2 regions of the Intestinibacillus sp. Marseille-P6563 genome follow, and region 2 is predicted to be linked to the other one. Evidence: predicted binding sites of a transcription regulator. Region 2 holds the regulator's gene; the other holds the start of a gene.
The links. Region 2 encodes HrcA, which represses chaperone genes, less so after heat shock. Its sites were predicted from a motif close to TGTTAGCACTCNNNNNNNNNGAGTGCTAACA; they were not measured.

Region 1: htpG (molecular chaperone HtpG) is a predicted target of HrcA. The motif match lies at 1,670-1,700, and genes of this name have one in related genera.

Annotation. Positions count from the first base shown of each region.
Region 1 is NZ_UWOD01000001.1:203,338-206,756, forward strand. Features, by position in the region: gene EFB11_RS00990 (heavy metal translocating P-type ATPase) at 1-280, shown strand, start outside; gene EFB11_RS00995 (AI-2E family transporter) at 432-1,601, shown strand; gene htpG (molecular chaperone HtpG) at 1,734-3,419, shown strand, end outside.
Region 2 is NZ_UWOD01000001.1:683,354-686,772, forward strand. Features, by position in the region: gene EFB11_RS03590 (cupin domain-containing protein) at 93-440, shown strand; gene EFB11_RS03595 (NUDIX hydrolase) at 437-907, shown strand; gene hrcA (heat-inducible transcriptional repressor HrcA) at 1,140-2,171, shown strand; gene grpE (nucleotide exchange factor GrpE) at 2,184-2,738, shown strand; gene dnaK (molecular chaperone DnaK) at 2,777-3,419, shown strand, end outside.

The sequences.
Region 1 (3,419 bases), 480 kb from region 2:
GGGCGGTCTGGGCTCGGATGCTGCCATCGAAGCGGCCGATATCGTCCTGATGGATGACCAGCCCTCCAAGCTGGCAGCCGCCATTCACATTGCGAAAAAAACGCTGCGCATTGTCAAGCAAAACATTGCCTTTGCTTTGGGCATCAAACTGCTTGTGCTTCTCTTGGGCGCCTTTGGCAAGGCGAACATGTGGGAAGCCGTGTTTGCCGATGTCGGCGTTGCGGTGATTGCTATTTTAAACGCTTCCCGCATGCTGCACGTCGATTCCCAGTCAGCCTAAGGCATCTGAAAAGGATACCGCTGCATGGCGGTATCCTTCTTTTTTGCAATCTTTACAGAAACTTAACGCTTCTGGCTGACAATCCGTGCTATAATAGCCGCAGTCATCCACATTGTGGATGTTTTTTCGATGAAATTTGTGAGGTGAGACGATGGATCTAAACCGGAAAAACATGCAAAAGATTGCACTTTTGATCGTATTTACGATTTTGCTGCTGGTCGGTCTGCAAAAGTTTAATTATGTGATCGGCGGCGTGCATGCCATCTTTCATCTGGTGATGCCGTTTGTTGTGGGAGGCGCCATCGCTTTTATTTTAAATGTACCCATGTGCTTTCTGGAACGCAAGCTGTTCCCCCGCCGGTGGGGCCGCCGCTTAAATCCATTGTATCGTGTGCGCCGTATCTTTTCCTTGATTCTGACCTTTGCTCTTGTAATCGCAGTTTTGAGCATTCTGTCCCTGATGGTCATTCCGGAAATGGCACGGTCGTTTGTCACAGTGGGCGAGCGTATTACGATTTTTTCGGCGCAAGTCATCAACTATGTCAATGATCTTGCGACCAATTATCCGGAAATCGTGGCAGAAATCCAGAAATTCTTCTCCGACTGGAACAATATCGATTGGAAGAAAATCGGTGAACAGGTCTATAATTTCTTTGTCAACGGGAACATTGTAAATGATACGTTCAGTTTTGCAACGTCGGTGATCAACAGCATGACCAATTTTATCATTGGTCTGGTGTTTGCCATCTATCTTCTGCTGCAAAAAGAAACCCTCGGCGGACAGTTCAAGCGCGTTTTGTATTCGTTTGTACCCGAAGACAAAGCCGACCACTTCCTGGAGATCTGCCAGCTTACCCGCGACACGTTTTCCAGCTTTATTTCTGGCCAATGCTTGGAAGCCTGTATTTTGGGCCTGATGTTCTTTATCAGCATGAGTTTACTGCGTATGCCCTATGCTCTTGTCATCTCTGCGCTCATCGCTGTGACCGCGCTCATTCCCATTTTTGGTGCATTTATCGGCTGCGGCGTCGGTATCTTCCTGATTTTGATTGTCAGCCCGATTCAGGCGCTATGGTTTTTGATTTTGTTCCTGGTGTTGCAGCAAGTCGAAGGCAACCTGATCTATCCGCATGTTGTCGGCAGCTCGGTTGGCCTGCCCTCCATCTGGGTGCTCATGGCGGTCACCCTGGGCGCCAGCACCATGGGAATCGTGGGTATGATCATCAATATCCCGCTGTTTTCGATCGTCTATACCCTGTTGCGGCAATCGGTGCGCAGCCGTTTGCAAAAGCGCCAGATCAGCCGCCACAAACTGCGGTAAAAAATGAACGTGTTGTAAATCTTTTGCCTCAGGCTTGATTTTTTGGAGCATTGGTATTATTATCATCTTGTTAGCACTCGACACATCAGAGTGCTAATCCCAAATTTTAAATTCCCGAGGTGTATTGAAATCATGGCAAAAAAAGAATTTCAGGCCGAGTCCAAACGCCTGCTTGACCTCATGATCCATTCCATTTATACCCATCACGAGATCTTCCTGCGCGAACTGATCTCCAACGCATCGGATGCAACCGATAAGCTGTATTACAGCGCGATGCAGGAAGGCCGTACGGGCGTGACCCGCGATTCGCTGCCCATCCGTATCACACTCGATAAAGAGGCGCGGAAGCTGACAATCTCGGACAACGGCTGCGGCATGACGGCCGAAGAAATGGAAGAAAATCTGGGCACTATTGCCCATTCCGGTTCTCTGGCCTTCAAGCAGCAGATGGATGCCAAAGATAAGAACGATGTTGACATCATCGGCCAATTTGGTGTAGGCTTCTATGCAGCGTTTATGGTTGCCAAAACCGTAGAGGTCATCAGCCGTTCGGAAAAGACCGATGAATGCAATCGTTGGGTATCGGATGGCGCGGATGGTTACAGCATCGCTCCTTGTCAGCGCGATACCGTCGGTACAGACATCATCCTGACCATTAAGGACAATGCCGAAAACGAAAATTTTGACGAATATCTCGAACCCTTCCGCATTCAGGCAATCGTGCGGAAGTACTCCGATTATATCCGCTATCCCATCCAGATGGAGATGCCTCGCACCCGCATGAAGGAAGGCTGCGACCCGGAAAAGCCGGAATACGAGGATTACACGGAGCTGACGACCCTCAACTCCATGGTGCCGATCTGGAAGAAATCCAAGTCCGAACTTAAGGACGAAGATTATAATGCGTTCTACAAATCCAAATACTATGACTTTACCGACCCGGTCCGGCATATTCATATGAGCACCGAAGGTGCTGTCACCTTCCATGCCCTGCTGTTTATTCCGGCCAGCGCACCCTTCAACTACTATACCAAGGATTATGAAAAGGGATTGCAGCTGTATTCCAACGGTGTTTTGATTATGGAACGCTGCGCCGACCTGTTGCCCGATCATTTTAATTTTGTGCGGGGTCTGGTCGACAGCGCTGATTTGTCGCTGAACATCTCGCGTGAAATGCTGCAGCACGACCGGCATTTGAAGCTCATTGCCAACAACTTAGAAAAGAAGATCAAGTCCGAATTGCTCAGCCTGCTCAAGAACGACCGGGAAAAGTATGAGGAATTCTTCAAGTCGTTCGGCATGCAGCTGAAATATGGCACATATGTAGAGTATGGTACGCATAAGGAACTGTTGCAGGATCTGCTGCTGTATATGTCGTCGACCGAAAACAAGATGGTTACGTTGGAAGAATACGTATCCCGCATGAAGGAAGATCAGAAATTCATCTATTATGCTTGTGGTGAAAGCGCAGCCAAGATCAGCCTGCTGCCCCAGATGGAGCGTTTGCGCGATAAGGGCTATGAAGTGCTGTATATGACCGATTCGATCGATGAATTCTGCGTCAAGATGATGCAGAAGTTCCAGGATAAAGAGTTCAAGTCCATCACCGACGGCGATCTCGGCCTGGAAAGCGAAGAAGAAAAACAGGAGATCGAAAAGCTTTCTGCGGACAACAAGACCTTGCTGGATGATCTTAAGACCGCTCTGGGCGACAAAGTCACCCGCGTACAGCTCACCTCCCGCTTGAAGAGCCATCCCTGCTGCCTGTCGACCGAAGGTGCCGTTTCGCTGGAAATGGAAAAGGTACTCAAAGCGCAG
Region 2 (3,419 bases):
GATGCGGCAGGACCGCTTTCGATGGTTTGCCTTGCATTTTTGCGCCAAAGGCTTTACCATAACCTTAAGAGTTTCATAAGGAGGCATGTGCCATGATCCGCAGAAAAGACCAAATGAAAACCTATGAACGCCCGGAGATGAAGGGCGGAACGGGCAAGGCTGTCCTGACCGACCTCATCGACGCATCGGAAATGATGGACAAGGGCCGTCTGTTCAGCATCACCACCCTGGAGCCGGGCTGCTCGATCGGCGAACACCAGCATGTGGGCGAAGCGGAGATCTTCTACATTTTAGAGGGCGAAGCCGTGGCCGTGGACAACGGTGAGGAAGTGCATCTGCATCCGGGTGACCTGCTCTACACCGGCGACGGCGACAGCCACAGCATCCGCAACGACGGCGACGCAACCCTGCGTTTTGTGGCGCTCATCCTGTTCAAATGATCAACACCACGCTGTGCTATCTCGAGCGGGACGGCAAGTATCTGATGCTGCACCGCGTCAAAAAGGCCAATGACCCCAGCCACGACAAGTGGATCGGGGTGGGCGGGAAATTTGAGGACGGCGAAAGCCCGGAAGAATGCGCTCTACGCGAAACGCGCGAGGAAACCGGCCTGACGCTGACCTCCTATCGCTATCGCGGGCTGGTCACCTTTGTGTCTGACCGCTGGGAAACCGAGTATATGCACCTGTTCACCGCCGACGCCTGGGAGGGCGAACTGACCGCCTGTGACGAGGGCGAACTGGTGTGGGTGGAAAAATCACGGCTGTCCTCTTTGCCCATTTGGGAGGGGGACAAGCTGTTCTTCCGCCTGCTCGATGAGGACATCCCCTTTTTCTCTCTCAAGCTGACCTATGTGGGCGAAACGCTCACCAGCGCCACCCTCAACGGCAAACCGCTTGCGCGGTAAATCCCCACGGACCGGGTTTCTCCCCGGTCCGTTTTTTTGCCCTGCGGCCGGGCGGCTTGGGGCAAAATCCCGAATTTCCCGGTTTGTTTTTCTTTTTTTACACTTCATACATAAATTTACCGCAATGGTTCACAAAATATTCACATCCGCCCCTTGACTTCTGCGCCCCATGGTGGTAAATTATGCTTAGCACTCAGGTAGTGCGAGTGCTAAATGAAAGGAGTCCTCCACCATGGAGCTTTCTGAACGGAAGAAGCAAATCCTGAAAGCCATCATTGGCGATTATATCCGCACTGCCGAACCGGTCGGCTCCAAAACTCTGGCTGCGCGGCCGGAACTGCATTTCTCTTCGGCCACCATCCGCAACGAGATGAGTGAACTGGAGGAAATGGGCTATCTGGAAAAACCGCACACGTCGGCCGGACGCATCCCCTCCCCTGCCGGTTATCGGCTGTATGTCGATGAACTGATGGGCGAGAGTGAGATCCCCGAAGGCGATGAACCGGCCATCGAGCAGATGCGCGGCAAGGTACGCGAGCTCGACCGCCTGATCCAGGAAGCCGGACGTTTGGTGTCCACGCTGACCAATTATGCTTCGGTCGCTGTCACCCCTTATATGAGCCACACGGTCCTCAAACAGTTTGAGATCGTTTCGGTGGACCGCACGACGTTTGTCATCGTGGTGGTCACCGATGCCGGGGTGGTCAAAAATAAGCTGGTGCATACTGCCGCCGAAGTTTCCAAGGACGAAGCCGAACTGCTGACGTATGTTCTCAATCAAACGCTCACCGGTCTGCCGCTGAGCCAGATCACCGCCGAGCGGTTTGATGTGGTGCGACGTGCTGCCGGGCTGACCGCCCTGCTTGGGCCAGTGGCCGAATATCTGGCCGAGCTGATCGAGGAACTGGGAAGCCAGAAAGTCTTTCTGGAAGGCGCAAATAAACTGCTGCACTTCCCGGAATATCACGATACGCAAAAGGCACAGGCGCTGCTTGACTACATCACCGACGACAAGCACCTGCTGCCTGTCAAACCCAATATCGACGGGGTACAGTTCTTCATTGGTCCGGAAAACGGTCCCAATCCCCTGTCGGATGCGTCGATGATCTATGCAAAATACGACATCGGCAACATGGGCCAGGGTGTCATCGGCATCGTCGGCCCCACCCGTATGGATTACAAACACCTATCCGCTCGCCTGAGCCGTTTTGCCAAGGGGCTCAATAAACTGATCGCGGATACGTTTTTGGATGAAAACAAATAAAGGATGATACAAATGGAAAAGAAAAAACCTGCCGAACAGGCCGAAGCCATGCAGCCGGAAACCGAGGTTACGGCAGCGGAAGAAACGGTCTCCCAGGCGGAACCCGAAACCGCCGAGCCCGCGGACAGTGCGCTGACCGAGCTGCAAGCCAAGCTGGATGCACTGAATGACAAGCATCTGCGCATGGCCGCAGAGTACGACAACTTCCGCAAGCGCTCCCAGCGCGAACGGGAAGCGGCACATGCCGAAGCGGTCGCTTATGCGGTCAAGGCGCTGCTGCCGACTTATGACAATCTGGAGCGCGCACTCAAGGCCGAAACCGCGGACGCGGAATATAAAAAGGGCGTGGAAATGACCATGACCCAGTTGGTCGATAGCCTCAAGAGCATCGGCGTGGAAAAGATCGCCGCTGAACCGGGCACGGCCTTTGACCCCAACCTGCACAATGCCGTTATGCATGTGGAAAACGAAGAACTGGGCGAAAACGTCATTGCAGACGTGTTCCAGCAGGGCTTCCAGATCGGTGACAAAGTCATCCGGCATGCGATGGTACAGGTAGCAAACTAAGGAAACAAAAGCATATTCTATAAAGGAGAGCATTTATCATGGGCAAGATTATTGGTATCGACTTAGGTACGACAAATAGCTGTGTCGCCGTTATGGAAGGCGGCGAAGCGGTCGTTATCGCCAACGCAGAAGGCGCTCGGACCACCCCGTCCGTTGTCGCATTCTCCAAGACCGGCGAGCGTATGGTGGGCCAGGTAGCAAAGCGCCAGGCCGTTACCAACGCAGACCGCACCATCATTTCGATCAAGCGTCAGATGGGTTCGGATTACCGTGTATCCATCGACGGCAAGCAGTATTCTCCACAGGAAGTTTCTGCGATGATCCTGCAAAAGCTCAAGGCAGACGCTGAAGCGTATATCGGTTCTCCGGTGACCCAGGCGGTCATCACCGTACCGGCATACTTCACCGACTCCCAGCGTCAGGCAACCAAGGACGCTGGTAAGATCGCAGGCCTGGACGTTCTGCGTATCATCAACGAGCCGACCGCAGCTGCTCTGGCGTATGGCGTTGACAAGGAAACCGAGCAGAAGGTCATGGTATATGACCTCGGCGGCGGTACGTTCGACGTATCCATCCTGGACATTGGCGACGGCGTTCTGGAAGTTCTGGCGACCGCTGGTAACAACCACCTGGGCGGCGACGACTTTGACCAGCGCATCATGGACTGGATGGTACAGGAGT